Regions from separate parts of the Thalassolituus hydrocarboniclasticus genome, predicted to be linked through region 2. Evidence: predicted binding sites of a transcription regulator. Region 2 holds the regulator's gene; the other holds the start of a gene.

Region 1 (10,389 bases), 1.1 Mb from region 2:
CAAAGGATGGCAAACGGATACAGGTTTTATCCGGATCAAGACCGGCCTTACGCTGCAGAGGCATCGGCACGATTTTTACCGGCATCACATCATCGGCGCCTTCGGCTGAATCACCGCTAGTGCCATTCGTGCTGCAGCTCATATTTTCCGTATCTTTCATTTCATACGGATTTGGAATCTGGTCAATATGCCCCGGCCAGTCAATGCGGGTGGAATCGACTTCGCTCCAGCCTGCCGGGGTGGCATCACGCACCACCGCCGTACCGCGCAGGTCCTGCAGATCGTCCAGGGTTTTACCTTCCGCCAGCGCATGGGTCAGTTCCACCAGCGCACGCTCGGCGTTACCGTACAGCAGAATATCGGCACCGGAATCGATTAATACCGAGCGGCGGATCTGGTTGCTCCAGTAATCGTACTGGGCGATACGGCGCAGGCTGGCCTCAATGCCGCCAATCACGATAGGTACGTCTTTATACACCTGACGGCATTTCTGCGAATACACAATCACCGCGCGGTCCGGGCGCTTGCCCGGCTCGCCGTGCGGGGTATAGGCGTCATCGCTGCGGACTTTCAGGTCGGCGGTGTATTTGTTGATCAGCGAATCCATATTACCGGCGGTAACACCGAAATACAGATTAGGCTTACCCAGTTTTTTAAACTCTTCCGGGTTGTTCCAGTCCGGCTGGGCAATAATGCCGACACGGAAGCCCTGAGCCTCAAGCAGTCGGCCCAATACCGCCATGCCGAAGCTCGGATGATCAACGTAGGCATCACCGGTTACCAGGATCACATCACAGCTGTCCCAGCCCAGCACATCCATCTCTTCACGGGACATGGGCAGGAAAGGAGCTGTGCCGAAACATTCGGCCCAGTAGGGGTAGTAAGAAAACAGGTGTTGCGCTGGCTGAGTCATAAGTCCGGACCGGGAAAAAACGGCCGCTATTGTCCCAAATTACACGGGCAGACAAAAGGTGAAAGGTAAAATATTCCCTGCCTTTCGCGATCATTTCACGCTTCTATTCCCTTTGTTTTTATATGGACTATTCCGTGATTCACAGGCTGTTTTTTACCTTTCCGCCATTTTATCCGCACCATCGTCTTGTCTTTTTGCGCGTACTGGCCGAGTATCGGGAGCTGCGCAAATAGCGCTCAAAATAAGAAAAACGTACGAGCCAACCTATGCCACCCTTTGATCCTCTGTTGTTTTTTGCGGCTTTCGGAGCCGGATTGAGCCTGATACTGGCGGCGATTATTGCCCGGGATTTTTTTCATACCCTGACTGCCCGGTTGTTTATCCTGCTGCTGGTTGCCGCCAATATGCATCTGTTTCACCCCTGGCTGCCTCAGGCCTGGCACGGCTACTCCTATGTTGTGCAAAGTGCCACACCGGCCCTGTTCTGGATGTGCTGCCGCCTGACCTTTGTCGCCCCCGATGAACCGCGCCGTCTTCTCTGGGGACTGGCCTTTTACAGTTTCTTAGGTCCGCTACTGTATTTACTGGCCGGCACCCCGGATAGCCTGCACCTGTTGCTGAAAGGTATTCCGCAGTGGCTGGAGTACCTGCTGATTCTGGCCGGCCTGTGGGAAGTCATCAGCAACTGGAATAACGACCTGGTCGAAGCCCGCCGCCGCCTGCGTGGCGGCGTGATGCTGGCAACGGGTCTGGCCGTTGGCTGGGGTATTTTTTCGTTCAATATGAATATCGGCGACAGCACCTCACGCTACCTGGCCCTCGACGTTTCCATCCTGATTCTCGCCTGGCTGCTGATGCAGGGACGTTCTGAGTTGTGGCGTTTACTGCCACAGCCTGCGCCAGCCGACAACAATACAGACGAGGCGCCAGCAGGCACCACTCTGGCCCTCAGCCAGCAAAGTTGCGAAGAACTGCAGATGCTGCAGGAATTGATGAATCAGGGTTTTTACCGGCGTGAAAACCTGACGCTGGCCATTCTCGCTCAGGAACTTGGCATTCCGGAATACCGTTTGCGCGCCACCATCAACAAGGCGCTGAATTACAACAACTTTAACGAGTACATTAACGAGCTGCGTATCGGCGAAGCCGCCGATCGCCTGCTGAATGAAGCCGAAACCCCGATTACCAATATCGCGCTCGACGTTGGCTACCGCACCATGAGTTCGTTTAACCGTGCCTTCCGTAAGATCCACAACAGCACACCGTCCGATTACCGCGAACACCGCGGCCAGCCACCACACAACTGATTCTGTGCCGGAGGATTCTCCGGCCATACGGTATTTTTCTATCCTGCTTCAGCACTGAAGTTCCCGAAGTGGTTCCTATTAGCGGGTAATTAAAAAGCCCCCTCTTGCGATACTCACTCCAGGCGCCAAACGGATGCTGCCAAAGGGACGCCCTTTCTTTCATCAGGTACCTGCAAGAGGCCCGAAAAAACACCCGAATACGTACCAAAACACTCCCCGAAAGACTGTGCACATCCTGCGTTTTAACTTTTGCACAGCCTCTTTTCTGCAGCCTGCGGAAGCCCTGCAAGCCCCATAAACACTGACTTTTCAAAAAATGCACAACCACCTCCAGAGTTTGCAGCACGATTTGCTTTTACCCCTTCCAAACCTTCCGCTTTGATAAATGCGGCCTGGACGCTACCGACATAATGCTCAGGAAAGGAATCCGGGCGAATAACAACAAAGATAAAAGGTATTCATCATGCAGAAAGCACACACCTCCCGCGCTCACAAGCCGCTGGTGCTGGCGATGGCCATTGCCGCCATCGGCCTGACCGCCTGCGGCGGCAGCGATAATAAAAGCAGCAGTGACACAGGTCTGAAAAAAGTTTTTAACTGTACCGACAGTAACGTTCAGGGGGCACGGGTGATCTGTATCGGCTCGGCTAACGACCTGAGCGATCAGGCCGTTCAGGATGAGCTGATTGATGCTCTGACTGAAGCACAAACCGGGGATACCTTTGTACTTCCTCAGGGCCGCTACGCTTTTAATGCCACCATCAGCTACTCAGGCCAAACCGACGGTCTTAAAGTAACCGACCTCACCTTCCGCGGTGCGGGTATGGACAAAACCATTATCGACGCCAGTGGTGTAAGCGGCGACGGCTTCCTGATTCAGTATACCGACAATCTGATTTTTGAAGATTTTGCCATCTACGAGTCAAACAACAACGCCCTCAAAGTGATTCAGTCTGACGGGGTGATTATGCGCCGTATGGCAACGGTGTGGGAAACCGATTACCAGTCAACCAATGGCGCCTATGGCCTGTATCCGGTACAGACCAGCAACGTGCTGATTGAAGACTGTTACGTGAAAGGCTCTGCCGATGCCGGTATCTATGTGGGTCAGTCTGACAAGATCGTTGTGCGTAATAACATCGCCGAGAAAAACGTTGCCGGTATCGAAATTGAAAACAGTACCGAGGCGGACGTATACGGCAATACCGCCCGCGGTAATACCGGCGGCATTCTGATTTTCGACCTGCCAATCGGCAGTGGTAAATACGGCTCCGGCGTGCGCGTATTCGATAATCTGGTCGATGCGAATAATGCACCAAACTTCGCTAACGTCGGTACCTTTGCCGGTGGTGTTCATATTGTGCCACCGGGTACGGGTGTGATCGTGCTGTCGACTTCCGACGTCGAGATTTACAACAACACCATCAAAGACCACCAGACAACCTCTGTTGCTATTACCTCTTACCTGCTTGCTGACGAAACCGTGGCCGCCGCACCTAACCTGAATGTTGGTACAGAAGTAACCAGCTATGAGGACATTCACCCACATTCGAAAGCCATCATGGATGGCTGGTCGCCATTAGTGCGCAATATCAATATCCATAACAACAGCATCAGCCTCGCCGCCGGGCTGAATAACCCACAGGGTGACCTGATTGAGGATCTGATCAACGGTTACAATGCCTTCCATAATATGCAGCCGGATATTGCCAGCGGCAAAACCACCGTACCGCACATTCTTTATGATGGTGTTGGTGAACTGCTGGCCAATACGCCAAATCCGGATGGTGAAGGTGAAAGCATTCTGTACGCGATCGCCGGCGGCATTAATCAGGTAGCGGCTGCAGTAAAAGCCAACATTCCTGGTGCTCCTGATTACACCCCGATTGATCTGGACAAGTTTGCCCCTTACGCAACCGATGGTGGCGTCTGCCAATCCGATAATGGTATCGACGGCCAGAATCTGTTCGCGGCTTCTGTCTATGAGACCAGCGCAACCGCCGGCACCTTTGTCGACGGCTCACCGCTTACCAAACTGGAACAGCTCAGCGGTAATCTCAGCCTTGCGGGAGCCATTATGGCCGACCCGAGTGGCGTAATGGATTGCGCATCAGGTTACGAAGGCTCACCGGCCACCGTTACCTTTAATGCTCAAACCTTTGGTTGCACCGCTGACGACAGCGAAAAACCGTCCTGCGCTCTGTAATCTCCACGGGGGCCATAGGCCCCCGGCTTCTCCAAGTCTGTATTGCGGATTAAATTTATGAAATATATCAATTCTCTGGCAGTAATTTCAGCCGCTGTATTACTGACGGCCTGTGGCGGCGAAAGCAGCAATAGCGACAATACCGATTCGTCTGCCTGTATCTCATCGGAAAAATCGGTTAACTGGGAAAAAGTCCTGCAGGCTGATGCCAATACTCTAGCCGAATACCAATTATTCGATAACCCCTGTGACCCCAGCCAGAATGCCAGCGAACGCGGCCTGCCTTATACCTTGTCAGCACCGTTATTTACCGACTATGCATCCAAATACCGTTTTGTATTTATCCCCGAAGGACAAACAGCCACCTACTCAGAAAAAGAAGTGTTTGAATTTCCAGAGGGTACGGTGATTACCAAAACCTTTACCATGCCAGCCGACACCTCTGATCGCGGCATAGCAAAAGAAAGAATGATTGAAACCCGCCTGCTGATTAAAAAGGCCAACGGTTGGGTTGCCCGCGCCTATGTCTGGAATGAAGCAGGAACCGAAGCCGTACGTGATAAGAACGGCGAGCTGGTAGCCATTAATAACCTGCAGCATGGCGAAGATACCCTGTCGTTTAATTATGCTGTTCCCGATCAGAACGCCTGCGTCAGCTGTCATCAGTTTAATCCCAACGGCAATCACGATGCCGTTAACGGCGTTGACCCAACTCCTGCATACTTCAGCCCAATCGGCCCAAAAGCCCGCTATCTCAATACGGATTATGACTTTGGCCAGGGCCCGAAAAATCAGCTCAACAAATGGGTAGAGGAAAATATGCTGTCCGGACTGCCGGACGAAAACAGCAGCATTCAGAAAGCGGCAGATTTCAGTGACTATAAATCTCTCGGTGAATACAGTGGTACACCAGAACTGCTGACTGCAACGGCTAAATCCTGGATCGATATTAACTGTGCTCATTGCCACCGCACCGAAGGTCAGGCCAGCAATACCGGCTTCCGTGCTGACTACAATGTCCTATGGCAGGGTAACGAGCAGTATCATGGTGCCTGCGCAAAACCGGTTTCCGGCTCACAATCCGGTTCGACATTGATTATTGTCCCCGGTGATTCATCTAACTCGCTGGTGTACAACCGCCTGCATACCGCAGAACCAGGTAAGGCGATGCCACCACTGGGCCGCGCGGTTATTCATACCGAAGGCACGGCACTGATTAAAGCCTGGATTGACAGTCTGGACCCGGCACTGTGCGATTAATGAATATTGACGGGCGCCTCGGCGCCCTTTTTTTACTGCTGTTACTGAGTGGCTGCGGTGCAGAAAACACCGCTGATAACGCTACGGACCTGTTTAACGCTGATCCGCTTTGCCAGCATGACACCAACAGTGTTAACTGGCAGGCGCTGCAACAGACGCGCTGTCCGCTATTATCGCAATACGGTCTGTTTAAAGGATTACCCTCCGATAATAAAAGCAGTAATGGCGGTATGTATTATAAATTGGGCAGTGAATTATTTACCGATCATGCCCGCAAATACCGCTATATCTTTCTGCCGCAAGGCACTCAGCTCGGTTACCAACAACAGGATGTGCTCGATTTTCCAACCGGCAGTGTCATTGTCAAAGTCTTTGCTATGCCCACAGAAAGCACCACTAGCAGCGCAGAAGACATTATGGAGGTCCGCCTGCTGGTCAAACGCAGTAATGGCTGGGTATTTATTCCTTATGTCTGGGATAACAGTATTAATGATGCACGTCTGGCGACCGCCGGCAGCCGGACACCTGTAAGCTTCAGCCATAACGGTGAACAGCTGACCCTGACCTATGAATCACCGTCACAGCTCACGTGTCAGATCTGCCACCAGATCGGCGATGATGAACAACTCCGCTTTGGCCCGATAGGCCCGAAAATCCGCCACCTGAACCAGCCCATCGAAGTCAACGGTCAGATCGTTAATCAACTGCAATACTGGCAATCGCTGGGCATTATTACCTTACCGGCCGGTGAACATCCGTATGCTCCCAACTGGCGCGATACATCGGCACCGCTGCAACAACGTGCCAAGGCCTATCTGGATATTAACTGCGCGCACTGCCACAACGATAACGGCTCGGCAGCCCTGTCCGGCCTGCGGCTGGAATACTGGCGCAATCTCGGATATTCCCACGGGATCTGTAACTCGGCCCATGGCTGGCGTGGTGGTGGTTTTGATATCTGGCCCGGCCGTGGTGATGACTCCAGCCTGCCATTGCGCATGGAGTTAAACGGTGCAGCCGACCGCATGCCGCCGATAGGACGCAGTGTCGCCGACGACGAAGCGGTGGCTTTAATACGTGCCTGGATTGATACCCTGCCCGCTCAGGACTGTGCCAGCGGCTGAAACGGCCACTGGCAGCTTTGCACCAGAACAGAGCGATTTTATATCGCTCTGCCGCTTTACAGCGCAAGCAGTCTGCCTAAACCCTGCTCTCTGACCGGCTCAGAGGCTTTTCCCTGTCCACGATACCGATAACACAACGTTAATCTGATCAACGACTGCACATCCGTTAACTGCTCCTTTTTATTAAACAATATTTAACAGCTGGTACTCATTTTGCACCGCTCATGGGCAGTCTCTCTGTTTATTGGTTTATAAGGATTCATTTCCGTGCAGGATCTTCACAGCGTTGCCTACTTTCTGAACCTCGGTCAGCAACAGGAAATACAGGAACTTGAACAGTTTGCCCGTACCGGCCAACTGGTGATTGCCATCAGCAATCTGTTGCATCAGCTGCAGTACGAACGCGGATTATCCAACCGTTTTCTCGGCAGTGCCGGCCTGCGCTGCCAGCAAGAACTGCAACAACAGTGGCACAGCAGTAATGAGCAGCTGGCGCTGTTTCATAAGGCTCTGGCCAACTTACTGCCAGAGCACGGGCAGCATGCTTTTCCCGCGCGCTGGTTTCGCCGTCTGGGTTATGCCCTGCACAGTCTCGAACGGTTGCCACAACTGCGTCAGGATGTAGAGCAGCTGAAATTCAATACCACCGTTGCCATCAAAGCCTATTCCGAAATGATCCAGAGCTTACTGGCCGTGGTGTTCGAGGCCGCAGGCAACGCGGCCGATGAAATCACCGCGCGCATTCTCGTCGCCATGTTTAATTTAATGCAGGGCAAAGAGCTGGCCGGACAGGAGCGCGCCTGTGGTGCTGCCGGATTTTCCGCTCATGAATTTGACCCCGGCCTGCGCCAGCGCCTGACACAATTAATTGACCGCCAGGATCGCTGTTTTCATATCTTTACCGACTACGCCAGTGACGAAGCTTTGAGCGCCTGGGAACAGGTTCAGCGCGGTGAATTCCAGCTCGAATTTGAACGCCTGCGGCGTCTGGCCCTGACTGCCGGTCCGCAGTCACTGGCAGCCGCTGATTATGATGTGCGCTGGTTTATCTGCTGTTCTGAACGGCTGGATGCCATCAAATATGTCGAAGAAGTGTTGGAAACTCAACTCCTCTCCCACAGCCAGCAACGCATTCTTGCGGTACGCGAAGCGGCATTAAGTCCCGACCAACAAGGCCATGACCTGCAACGCGGAGCGTTCGACGATGTTCCTTCGTTTGCTCTGTACGTCAGCCATTCACAGTCCGCCGGGCATGAGTCAGACCACACCCTCAGCGGCCCTGATGACGATATGGTACATAACGTCAGTAAGCCGGTGGTCGAATTAATCGAAGCTCAGGGCCAACGCTTAAAAAGCCTGAATGATGAACTCGATGCCGCCCGTACAGAACTGCATGAGCGCAAACTGATTGACCGCGCCAAACGTGAACTGATTCAGCGCCGCCAGATGAGCGAACAGGAAGCCTATGCGTTATTACGCAGTATGGCGATGAATCAGAACCGTCGTCTGGTCGATGTTGCTGCCGGTTTATTAAGCATGACCGAGCTTCTTTAAATCAGGTTGTGCACTGCACCAAGTCGCAGCACCAGCGCATAACCTGCTCTTCAGCAGAGCAAAAAAAAATCCTTGCCGTAAAAACGCAGGGATTTTTTTATTCCCGACAACCGCTTTTAAAAGCCTTACGGTTGATTGCAATCCAAATAAAAACAGGAAGTTAGCGGATTTAAATGCGTAAAAAACGCCATAGACGGACATTGTCCGAAAACTCTGGCACGCTTCTGGCAATACTTATTCTGAATTTCTTATTCAGTGCATACCCAATGGCGGGTAACCGTACTGACACATTTTAACAGCAAAGGCGCTTACAACGGGCAACCGTTGTGGCGCCTTTTTTTTGTTGCCAAGAAAGGGGAAGACCATGCAAGGACTGAACACTCTGCGCCGCACTCTGATAAAAAGTGCATTGATTCTGACCACAGGTCTGGCCTGTGGTTTATCGGCATTATCGATACCACTCAGTCATGCTGATGATTATCCGGAAAAAGAAGAGCTTAAATTCGGTTTTATTAAATTAACCGATATGGCACCGCTCGCTATTGCCTATGAAAAGGGTTTCTTTGAGGACGAAGGCTTGTATGTCACCCTCGAAGCACAGGCAAACTGGAAAGTATTACTCGACCGCGTGATTGATGGCCAGCTGGATGGCGCTCATATGCTGGCGGGCCAGCCATTGGGCGCAACCATCGGATTTGGCACCAAAGCCGATATCATTACCGCCTTCAGTATGGATTTAAACGGCAATGCCATTACTGTTTCCAATGATGTCTGGCAGCAAATGAAACCCTTTATCCCCAAAGATTCTGAAGGGAAACCCGTACACCCGATTAAAGCCGATTACCTGAAACCCGTTATAGAAAAATACAAAGCCCAGGGTAAGCCATTTAATATGGGCATGGTTTTTCCGGTATCCACCCACAACTACGAATTACGCTACTGGCTGGCGGCTGGCGGTATTAACCCGGGTTATTACGCTCCGGCAAAAGGCGATACCTCCGGTCAGCTGAATGCTGATGCCCTGCTTTCGGTTACACCGCCACCACAAATGCCGGCAACGATGGAAGCCGGTACGATTTATGGTTATTGCGTAGGCGAACCCTGGAACCAGCAGGCCGTCTTTAAAGGCATTGGTGTTCCGGTGATTACCGACTACGAAATCTGGAAAAACAATCCGGAAAAAGTATTTGGCGTCAGCAAAACCTGGGCAGAAAAATATCCGAACACTCACAAGCGTGTGGTCAAAGCACTGATCCGTGCTGCCGCCTGGCTTGATGAAAATAATAATGCCAACCGCGAGGAGGCGGTAAAAATTCTGGCCAAACCACAGTATGTCGGTGCCGATTACAAAGTGATTGCTAACTCCATGACCGGTACTTTCGAGTATGAAAAAGGCGATAAGCGCTCTGTACCGGATTTCAATGTCTTTTTCCGCTACAACGCCACCTACCCTTATTACTCCGATGCCATCTGGTATCTGACACAGATGCGCCGCTGGGGCCAGATTGCCGAAGCTAAACCGGATGACTGGTACAAAGACATCGCGAAAAAAGTGTATCGCCCTGACATTTACGCAGAAGCAGCCAAAGCACTGATTGCTGAAGGTAAAGCCGATGCCAAAGACTTTCCTGACTTCAGCAATGAAAGCGGCTTCCGTGCCCCACAAACGGAATTTATCGACAACATCACCTATGACGGTCAGCAACCGAATGCTTACCTGCAGAAGTTTGCTATCGGCCTGAAAGGCGAGCAAAAGCTGTAACACAGGGAATAAGCCGGCTGTTAAAACAGCCGGAAAACCATCACACATTCATCGACATTGTGCAGTCAACTGAATCCGTCAAGGAGATCCTATGAGCATTGCCCTGACCCAAACATTAAGCAAAATAAGCTGGCTGGAACCGATGATTAAAGCCGCTCAGGGAGAAAACCGAAGCCAGAACCTGAGCATTATTGCCAAAGCCATCGGCATTCCTCTGGCAGGGATTCTGGTGTTTTTAATGATCTGGCATGCGGCCGCATCAA
Region 2 (10,389 bases):
GCACTGACTCTTGCTCTGTTGGTTCTGTTTTTAATCAGTTATCGTAAGGGCACTCTCGGACGTTTCGCCGGTCTGTTCCTCACCACCAGCTACGCTGGCTATCTGGCATCCCTGTTTTATATGGCTAACTCATGACCACTGATATGAATTTCGATTTTCTGCAATCTGCCCGCCGCACCATCAAACTGGAACAGGAGGCCATTGCACAGCTGGAAGGTCGCCTGACCGATGATTTTGCCACCGCCTGTCAGCTGATCCTGAACTGTGAAGGCCGCATCGTGGTCACCGGCATGGGTAAGTCCGGCCATATTGGCAACAAGATGGCGGCAACCCTGGCCAGTACCGGCACGCCGGCGTTTTTTGTGCATCCGGGTGAAGCCAGTCATGGCGACATGGGCATGATTCAGCCGTCCGATGTGGTTATCGCTTTATCCAACTCCGGCGAAACCGGCGAAGTCACCAGCCTGCTGCCACTGCTCAAGCGTCTGGGCACCGCTCTGATCAGCATGACCGGCAATCCGCAGTCGACGCTCGGCCGTGCTGCCAACGCTCATTTGAATACCGGCGTGAATCAGGAAGCCTGCCCGCTCAATCTGGCACCAACCTCCTCCACTACCTGCGCTTTAGTCATGGGCGATGCACTGGCGGTTGCCCTGCTGGAAGCCCGCGGTTTCACCGCCGAAGACTTTGCCTTCTCTCATCCGGGTGGCTCCCTTGGCCGCCGCCTGCTGCTGAAAGTGGAAGACATCATGCACGGTGGCGAGCAGATTCCGGTGGTATCCCCTTCTGCCACGCTGTCTGAAGCCCTGCTGGTTGTGACCTCCAAAGGTCTGGGCATGACCACCGTACAGGACAACGGCAAGCTGGCCGGTATTTTCACCGATGGCGACCTGCGCCGCGCAATCGATCACGGCGTTGATATTCACACCGCCACCATGGCCGATGTGATGACTCCGGGTGGCAAAACCACCACACCCGGCACTCTGGCGGCGGAAGCACTGAAGCTGATGGAAGACAACAAGATCAACGCTCTGGTCGTAAAAGACGGTGACGCAACCGTCGGCGTCATCAATATGCACGACATGTTACGCGCGGGCGTGATCTGATGCGCAAGCGCTATCTGCTGCTGCTGCTGACCCTGTTTTTTGGTCTGGCCCTGCTGGCAGTGGATCGCTACACACTGGAGCAGGCTCCGGCCCTGAGTGAACTGCAGAATCACGAGCCGGATTACTACGGAGAAGGGCTGCATAACCGCCAGTACAACAGTGACGGTGAGTTGCAGCAAACCTTTGTCGCCGCCCGCTCCACCCATTATCCGCAAACCGGCAGCACACTGCTCAGCGAGCCGCTGCTGATGTCAGAAGACGACGATGGCCAGACCTGGCAGGTCAACGCCAACGAAGGTACGCTGCTCGATAACGAACATTCGCTGCGCCTGATTGGCGATGTAAAAATCCGGCCGCTCAATCCTGCTGATGCTGCTGACGACCTGCTGATCGAAACCAGCACGCTCACCTATCACAGCCGCCAGCAACTGGCCGAAACCGATCAGCCGGTAACCATTACCAGCGCACAGGCACGCATCAATGCAACCGGTATGACACTGGATATCGCGCGCCAGCGCATGGAATTCAAATCACAGGTGGATACCCGCTATGTTCCGCAATAATTACCACTTTCTGGCCGGCCTGCTGTTACTGTGCTGCACGTCGGTTACGAGCGCGTTACCCGATGACTGGCAGCAGGAAATGACCATTCTTTCTGACCACGCCGAGCTGGACCGTAAAGCCGGAGTGGTCATTTATCAGGGCAACGTCGTGCTTACTCAGGGAACGATGCGTATTGAATCGGAGCGCCTGCTGATTATCCGCTCCGGCAATGCGCTGGAAAAAGCCATTGCCGAAGGAACAGCGAAGCAACCCGCACGCTATCAGCAACAGATCAATCCCGGTAAACCACTGACCAAAGCCCACGGTCAGCGCATTGATTACTTTGCCCAGCTGCGGGAAATCACCATTCAGGGCAATGCCCGGCTGGAACAGGACGGCAACCTGTTCAGTGGTGAGCGCATTCTCTATGACATGACCAAAGAAACCGTCAGCGCCAGTGGCGGCACCAGCACCTCTGCCCAGGGCGGCAACGAAAACGACAAACAACGGATTAAAGTTGTGATTCAGCCACAGGCTCCGGCCGAACCGGCAACCGGCACTGACAGCAAGCCAGCACAGGAATAACCATGAAAACCCTGAAAGCCGAAAATCTGGCCAAAAGTTATAACGGCCGGGAGGTGGTGAAAGACGTATCCATGTCAGTGCAAAGCGGGCAAATCGTCGGCCTGCTGGGGCCCAACGGCGCCGGCAAAACCACCTGTTTCTACATGATTGTGAACCTGGTACAGGCCGACAAGGGCCGCATCAGAATTGACGACGAAGACATCAGCCATCTGCCGATGCACGGCCGGGCGCAGAAAGGCATCGGCTATCTGCCACAGGAAGCCTCCATTTTCCGCAAGCTGAGCGTAGCCGATAACATCCTCGCCATTCTCGAAACCCGCAAAGACCTCAACCGCGCACAGCGCCTGGAAAAGCTGGAAGAGCTGCTGAATGAGTTCCATATTCAGCATATCCGCAACAGCCTTGGCATGGCGCTGTCCGGTGGTGAAAGACGCCGGGTCGAGATTGCCCGCGCGCTGGCGGCTGAACCGTCCTTTATTCTGCTCGATGAACCCTTCGCCGGGGTTGACCCGATTTCTGTAGCTGACATCATGGACATCATCCGACAACTCAAGGCGCGTGGCATCGGCGTACTGATTACCGACCACAACGTACGGGAAACTCTGGCTATCTGTGAGAAAGCCTATATTGTCGGAGGGGGCCACATCATCGCCGAAGGCACCGCTGAACAGGTATTGGCCAGCGAGCAGGTGCGCAAGGTATATCTGGGCGAGGACTTCCGCCTGTGATGGCCTCTCAGGCAGCAGAGAAGCGCCTGATGATTCAGCGCAAAGGAAGATGCACAAAAGATTCCAAGGTTTACCGCTTGGCGTATAATGCACAGACTATGCCGATACTGAGTGATTACTGAACTTTTATGAAAGCGTCTCTTCAGTTAAAGATGGGTCAGCACCTGACCATGACCCCTCAGTTGCAACAAGCCATCCGCCTGCTTCAGCTGTCTACCCTCGACCTGCAGCAGGAGATTCAGGAAGCCCTCGATTCCAATCCGATGCTCGAAGTCGAAGAACACGAGCACGATGACCTGCCCGACCTGTCCCGCAACAGCGATCACGACACCAGCACCAGCCACGAAGTCAGCAGTCAGGACGACAGCCATAACGACACCCCAGAGCTGGACGAACAGTGGTCACAGGAACAGCTACCCGACGACCTGCCGGTCGACAGTCAGTGGGAAGACACCTACCAGACCACCGCCAGCGTTGCCTCCGGCAGCAGCAGTAATGCCATCGACGACGATTTCGACTACGACTCACGTCATGCCAGCACCGAAGATCTGCAGGACCATCTGCTGTGGCAGCTTAACCTGACTCCGATGTCGGACACCGACCGCGAAATTGCCCTGATGCTGATTGATGGCGTGGATGACGACGGCTACCTGCATACCACCGTTGAAGATATTCTGGAAAGCATGGACCCCGCACTGGACGTCGAAGAAGACGAAGTGATGGCCGTGCTGCACCGCCTGCAACAGTTTGATCCCGCAGGCGCGTTCGCCCGCGACCTACGTGAATGCCTGCTGCTGCAACTGCAGCAACTGCCGGCAGAGACCCCATGGCTGAACGAAGCCAAAATGGTTATCCGCGACTATATCGAGTTGCTGGGCAGCAAAGATTACCCAACGCTGATGCGCAAAACCAAGCTGCGCGAAGATGACCTCAAAGCAGTACTGCGCCTGATCAAAGAACTCAATCCCAAGCCGGGTGCCGGTATCAGTGCCGAGCAGGCCGAGTACGTAGTGCCCGACGTACTGGTACGCAACATCCGTGACGAATGGCGGGTTGAACTGAATCCGGAAATCGCCCCCAAGCTGCGAGTGAATGCTGACTACGCCTCACTGGTCCGCCGCTCCGATAACAGCACCGATAACGCTTTCCTGCGCGATCACCTGCAGGAAGCGCGCTGGTTTATCAAAAGCCTGCAAAGCCGCAATGAAACCCTGCTGAAAGTGGCCACCAAAATCGTCGAATATCAGATCGAATTCTTCGAACAGGGCGAGGAAGCGATGAAGCCGCTGGTTCTGCACGATATCGCCGAAGCCGTTGGTATGCATGAATCCACCATTTCCCGGGTAACCACCCAGAAATACATGCACACCCCGCGCGGTATCTTCGAGCTGAAGTACTTTTTCTCCAGCCATGTCAGCACCGATGGCGGTGGCGAATGTTCCTCTACCGCAATCCGTGCCATGATTAAAAAACTGATTGCCGAAGAAAATGCGCGCAAGCCGCTGAGCGACAACAAAATCGCCGCAGTGCTGGGCGAAAAAGGCATTCAGGTCGCACGGCGCACGGTGGCCAAATACCGTGAAGCCATGATGATTCCGCCTTCAAATGAACGTAAACAATTGATTTAAAAACAACAGCCAGCAACAAGGAGTCTGGACATGAAGATCAATATCAGCGGTCACCACGTTGACGTTACCGAATCTCTGCAAGTGTACGTAGACGAAAAAATGTCCAAGCTGGGACGCCACTTTGACAACATCACCAACGGCCAGGTAACCCTGACCGTTATTAAAGAGCGCATGATTGCTGAAGCCACCATTCACGTCAGTGGTGCTGACTTGCACGCCAGCGCCGAGCACGATGATATGTATGCGGCCATCGACCAGATGACAGACAAGCTCGACCGTCAGGTTCTGAAGCACAAAGAAAAACTGGTGGCGCGGCAACACGGACAAGGCTGATTAATGGACATTCGCATCGAGGATATCCTCACACCGGAACGCACCCTGATTGACGCACCGGTGTCCAGTAAGAAGAAATTACTGGAGTACCTGGCAGGTTTTATCGCTGAGCAACTCAGCGACAGCTCCGCCGACGATATTTACGAGCGATTACTCGGCCGGGAACGCCTTGGCAGCACCGGGATTGGCGAGGGTATCGCCATTCCCCACTGCCGCCTGAAGCAGTGCGACCAGGCCATGGGCGTACTGCTGCGTCTGGTGGAACCGGTGGATTACGACGCCATTGACCGTAAGCCGGTCGATCTGGTGTTTGCTCTGCTGGTTCCCGAAGAAGCCACTGAACAGCACCTGCAGGTGCTGGCCATGCTGGCACGCAACTTCAGCGAGCCGGCCTACCGCGAGGCACTGCGCAAAGCGCCGGATGCGCAACGGTTTTATCAGCGGGCACTGAGCGGACAACCGGGCTGACATCAGCCCAACGGCCAATGGAGGAGCACAGCAATGCGTTTAGTAGTGATCAGTGGCCGGTCCGGCTCGGGCAAGTCCAGTGCTCTCCACGTTCTGGAAGACCTTGGTTTCTACTGCATCGACAATCTGCCGGTCGCCCTGTTACCGGCTCTGGCCAGACAGACTGAAATTGAAGAAAAGCTGGCCAAAGTCGCGGTCAGCGTCGATGCCCGCAATCTGCCCCATGCCTTCGATAATATTCACGAAGTTCTGCATCAGTTACCCAGTGCAGAATACCAATTGGATGTGGTCTATCTCGACGCCAGCGAAGAAGTGCTGTTGCAGCGCTTCAGCTCTACCCGGCGTAAGCACCCACTGACCAGCAAAAGCACATCTCTGGCCGAAGCCATCGATAAAGAGCGCCTGCTGCTGGAACCCATCGCCAACCTTGCCGATCTGACACTGGATACCACCAACATGTCCGTGCATGAGCTGCGCAGCCTGATCAAACTGCGGGTGGCGGATAAAACCAGCAACGACATAGCCATCCTGTTCGAGTCATTCGGCTTCAAGCACGGCATCCCGATTGATGCCGATTATGTATTCGACGTGCGCAACCTGCCGAATCCATACTGGGACCCGGCACTGCGCGCTTTTACCGGACGCGACCCGGAAATCAGGAATTTCCTCGCTCAGGAACCGCAGGTCAGCCAGATGCAACAGGACATCAGTGGCTTTATTCAGCGCTGGCTGCCGGCCTTTGTCGATGCCAACCGCAGCTATATGACCATTGCCATCGGCTGCACCGGCGGGCAGCATCGCTCCGTTTACCTGGCAGAACAACTTAAGGCAGAATTCTGCCATCATTACAGCAATGTTCAGGTTCGCCACCGCGAGCTGGGCAGCGCCGATATTCATCAGGATCAGAACGGATGACCAGCACCGAAATCACCATCATCAATAAGCTCGGTCTGCATGCGCGAGCGGCTGCCAAGCTGGTTTCCACAGCCGCTGCTTATTCCTGCCAGATCAAAGTCGGTTACCCCGACCGCATGGTCGACGGCAAAAGCATTATGGCGGTGATGATGCTGGCCGCCAGCAAAGGCACCAATATTCATATTCATGCCGAAGGCCAGGATGCCGAACACGCACTGGCAGCTCTGGTGGATCTGATCAACCGCCGTTTTGACGAAGAAGAATAGCCCGGTAAAACAATCTTCTAGACGGAATTCTGCGAGTAGTTTCGTGGTATCAGAGGCCTAATCAGGCTAGAATCTGAGCATTCAACCATCCCCCGAACCGAGCTTGACTCATGGCACAGCAAACCGAAAAGGCTAAAGCCAAGTTACACAGCCTGACCGCCGCGCTGGAAAGTGGTGCGCTGGCGCAGGTCAAGCGCATCCTGAATTCGGGTCTGGCTCCGGTTGATATCGCCCACCTGATCGAATCCTCTCCGCCTAAAGCCCGTAAACTGCTGTGGGAACTGGTCGATAAGGAACTCGAAGGCGAGGTCATGCAGAACCTCAGCGAAGAGCTGCAAAGCCACTTCCTGAGCGACATGAGTGCGGAAGAAGTTGTCGATCTGACCGCCGACCTCGACACCGATGACGTGGCCGACATGCTGCAGCAGCTGCCTGAGCGTGTGACTCAGGAAGTTCTGGAGTCGATGGACCATCAGGACCGCGCCCGTCTCGAAGCCGTACTGGGCTATCCGGAAGACAGTGCCGGTGGTCTGATGAACACCGATACCGTGACCATCCGTCCGGATATCACCCTTGAGGTTGTCCTGCGCTACCTGCGCCGCCACAAATCCCTGCCCGCCATGACCGATAACCTGTTGGTGGTTAACCGCCAGAACGAATTTATCGGTACGCTGGCGATCAGCAAACTGCTGGTCAGCGACCCGCAACAGACTGTGCGTGAAGTGATGAGCACCGACGCGCGGGTTATTCAGGCAACCCAGCACGAAAGTGAAGTTGCCAAACTGTTCGAACGCCACGATCTGGTATCGGCGCCGGTGGTTGATGCCGCCGGTATGCTGCTCGGCCGTATCACCATCGATGACGTGGTTGACGTTATCCGCGAAACCGCGGACCACTCGCTGATGAGTATGGCCGGTCTGGATGACGAGGAAGATACCTTCGCCCCGACGCTGAAAACCAGCCGTCGCCGCGCCGTCTGGCTGGGTATTAATCTGCTCACCGCGCTGGCCGCCTCTGCCGTTATCGGCCTGTTTGATAAAACCATCGAGCAGGTTGTGGCCCTTGCGGTTTTAATGCCGATTGTCGCTAGCATGGGCGGCATTGCCGGCAGTCAGGTGCTGACTCTGGTTATCCGCGGTCAGGCGCTTGGCCATCTCAGCGGCAGTAACTTCCGCTGGCTGTTTAACCGCGAAATTATGGTTGCCGCCATTAACGGCGTACTCTGGGCTGTGGTTATCGCCTTAATTACATACGCCTGGTTCCGTGACCCGGCTATCGCCCTGATTATCGGCGCGGCCATTATCATCAATCTGATGGTGGCGGCGATGGCCGGCGCCAGTCTGCCACTGCTGCTCAAAGCCCGTGGCATCGATCCCGCCCTGGCTGGCAGCGTGGTGCTGACCACCGTCACCGACGTGATCGGCTTTCTATCTTTCCTGGGGTTAGCTACCCTGTTCTATCTGTAACCTGCATTTAAAGTACCCCTGATGAACGAATCTGATTACCCGGACGACGAGATCGAATACGTCAGTAAGTCCGAAATGAAGCGCGAAGCAGAGCGCTGGCAAGAACTGGGCAAACGTCTGACCGAGCTGAGCACTGCCAAGCTGAAAGAATTACCGATCAGCGAAACCCTGTATAACGCTCTGGTGGAAAACGCCAGGCTGAAGCAGCACGAAGCCAAGCGCCGTCATATGCAGTACATTGGCCGTCTGGTTGGTGATGAAGACCGGGATGCGATTCAGGCCAAGCTCGACCTGTTTGATCCATCCAGCGAAGCCTATGGCCGCCGCATCCGTCAGCAGGAATTGTGGCGTACCCGTCTGGTCAGCGACAGTAACGGACTGAATGCTTTTATCGAAGAGTTTCCGGCGGTGGACCGCCAGCAGCTGCGTAATCTGGTGCGTAACGCCCAGAAAGAAATGAGCAGCGAACCACCGAAGCCCGGCACTTCATATAAAAAGCTGTTTCAGTTTATCAAGGAGCAGATGGCCGACTAACGGCCATCCGTTCAGAAACGCCGGTGCTGAGTCACCGGCATTTTTTTGCGTACCTCCGCCAGCTGCGGCAGATCAATCTCCGCCAGCGCCACACCGGCCTCTTCTTCCAGCTCGGTCATTACCGTTCCCCAGGCATCAATAATCTGCGAATGACCATAGGTACGGCGTTTATCGTCATGCCAGCCACACTGGTTCGCGGCCAGCACATAGCACTGGGTTTCAATCGCGCGGGCACGCAGCAGTGTTTGCCAGTGCGCGGTACCGGTGGTGTAGGTAAAGGCCGCGGGCACAGAAATCAGCTCCGCGCCCTGCTCGCGCAGACGCTGAAACAACCCCGGAAAGCGCAGGTCGTAACAGATCACCAGCCCCAGTCGGCCGGCCGGTGTATCCACCAGCACCACCTCATCCCCGGGTGCAAAGCGTTCTGATTCACGGTAACTGCCGTGGGCATCGCCAACATCGACATCAAACAGATGAATCTTGTCGTAGCGGGCAACCTGTTCGCCTTCGCTGTTAAACACCAGACAGGCCGAACGCACCCGCGGATCGCCGTCCGGACATGGCATCGGCACCGCACCGGCCACCAGCCAGAGTTTCAGCTCCTGCGCCCAGCCGGCCAGACGCTGTACATACTGCGGATCTGCAGCAATGGCGTTGTACTGCTTACCATCCAGCGTGAGGAACATTTCCGGTAGCAGCGCCAGCACCGCCCCCTGTGCCGCTGCCTGCTGCAGCAGGTCATAGGCCTGTGCCAGATTGTGCTCAATCTGTGTCTGGCTGCTGAACTGAATCACCGCGACGCTAGCCATCAGTCGTCGTCGCCTCCGCCGAAGATATAGAAAATACTCTTGAAGCGTTCCAGCAGGCTGCGGCTTTTCTTACCGTCGACTTTATCGTCAAAGGCCTGATTGATCTTAAGATCCGGTTTTTCCCAGGTGCCTTTCAGGTCGTAACTGGCACTGGTGAAGCGCGCCAGCTCATCGCCGATCAGTTTCTCGGTAACGTAGATCGAGGCCGCAACCGGTGGCGCCAGACCGGCCAGCAGTGCCACCATCGGCAGCGTACTGGATACCGGGAAGGTCACCGCCAGCTTCATATCCAGCGTCTGGGTATTCAGATCGGTGCTGCCTGAGGTCAGGAATTTCCCCCCCGGACCATCCATGCTCAGCGGCTCGGTCAGGGTCAGCAGGCCATTCTCAATCCGCGCCTTGCCTTTCAGTGTGTCGAAGGCCACCCCGGACTGATACAGATCGGAGAAGTCGAGCTTCAGGCGGCGGGCGACCGAATTAAAGTTCAGCGCACCAAAGGCTTTTAACGCTCCGGCACCTTCGGCAGCCATATTGCCGTCTTTCACACGGAAGCTGGCCAGACCATTGAGGGTTTTGTTGTTGTAGGCCAGTGGCGAGCCCTGCCAGCTCAGCTGCAGGGTCGAGCGCATATCCTTACCTTCAATCGCGGCTTCCTGACGGAAGGCGCGCTGCACCCGGCCAAGGTCATTGCTGCTGATCTGCAATGTATCGAGGCGGGTCTGATGCTGGCCGTTCTGTTTCAGCCAGTAGACATCCCCGCTAAAGGTCATGCCTTTCATATCGCTGTCGTGCAGGATGATCTGCATACCATCAGCCTGTGGCCGGCTGCTGACCTTCCAGCGGCCAAAGTTGCGGCTGCCGACATACAGCTCCGCCAACTCCATATCCATTGGCGGAAAAACCGCCGGATCGAGTTCGGCCAGCGGATCTGGTTTATCAGCAACCACGGTCACCTCATCCTGACTGCCATCCAGCGTCGCCAGATTGCCCGGTTCCTCTTCGTCCGCC

Evidence for each region. The regulator sigma-54, encoded in region 2, starts transcription at its own class of promoters, with help from an activator protein. The targets are predictions, from matches to a motif close to TGGCACNNNNNTTGCTNT.
Region 1: a site for sigma-54 is predicted at 8,579-8,596, ahead of HUF19_RS07675 (CmpA/NrtA family ABC transporter substrate-binding protein). Genes of this name have one in related genera too.

Annotation. Positions count from the first base shown of each region.
Region 1 covers NZ_CP054475.1:1,749,233-1,759,621, reverse strand. Annotated here, with positions in the region: gene HUF19_RS07705 (YgiQ family radical SAM protein) at 1-913, opposite strand, end outside; gene HUF19_RS18450 (AraC family transcriptional regulator) at 1,228-2,220, shown strand; gene HUF19_RS07695 (parallel beta-helix domain-containing protein) at 2,684-4,426, shown strand; gene HUF19_RS07690 (SO2930 family diheme c-type cytochrome) at 4,484-5,686, shown strand; gene HUF19_RS07685 (hypothetical protein) at 5,686-6,810, shown strand; gene HUF19_RS07680 (nitrate regulatory protein) at 7,078-8,364, shown strand; gene HUF19_RS07675 (CmpA/NrtA family ABC transporter substrate-binding protein) at 8,729-10,126, shown strand; gene HUF19_RS07670 (ABC transporter permease) at 10,218-10,389, shown strand, end outside.
Region 2 covers NZ_CP054475.1:621,035-631,423, reverse strand. Annotated here, with positions in the region: gene HUF19_RS02670 (calcium/sodium antiporter) at 1-135, shown strand, start outside; gene HUF19_RS02665 (KpsF/GutQ family sugar-phosphate isomerase) at 132-1,106, shown strand; gene lptC (LPS export ABC transporter periplasmic protein LptC) at 1,106-1,669, shown strand; gene lptA (lipopolysaccharide transport periplasmic protein LptA) at 1,656-2,234, shown strand; gene lptB (LPS export ABC transporter ATP-binding protein) at 2,237-2,962, shown strand; gene HUF19_RS02645 (RNA polymerase factor sigma-54) at 3,091-4,590, shown strand; gene hpf (ribosome hibernation-promoting factor, HPF/YfiA family) at 4,621-4,923, shown strand; gene ptsN (PTS IIA-like nitrogen regulatory protein PtsN) at 4,927-5,391, shown strand; gene rapZ (RNase adapter RapZ) at 5,425-6,306, shown strand; gene HUF19_RS02625 (HPr family phosphocarrier protein) at 6,303-6,572, shown strand; gene mgtE (magnesium transporter) at 6,683-8,038, shown strand; gene yjgA (ribosome biogenesis factor YjgA) at 8,060-8,572, shown strand; gene HUF19_RS02610 (carbon-nitrogen hydrolase family protein) at 8,584-9,381, opposite strand; gene HUF19_RS02605 (YhdP family protein) at 9,381-10,389, opposite strand, start outside.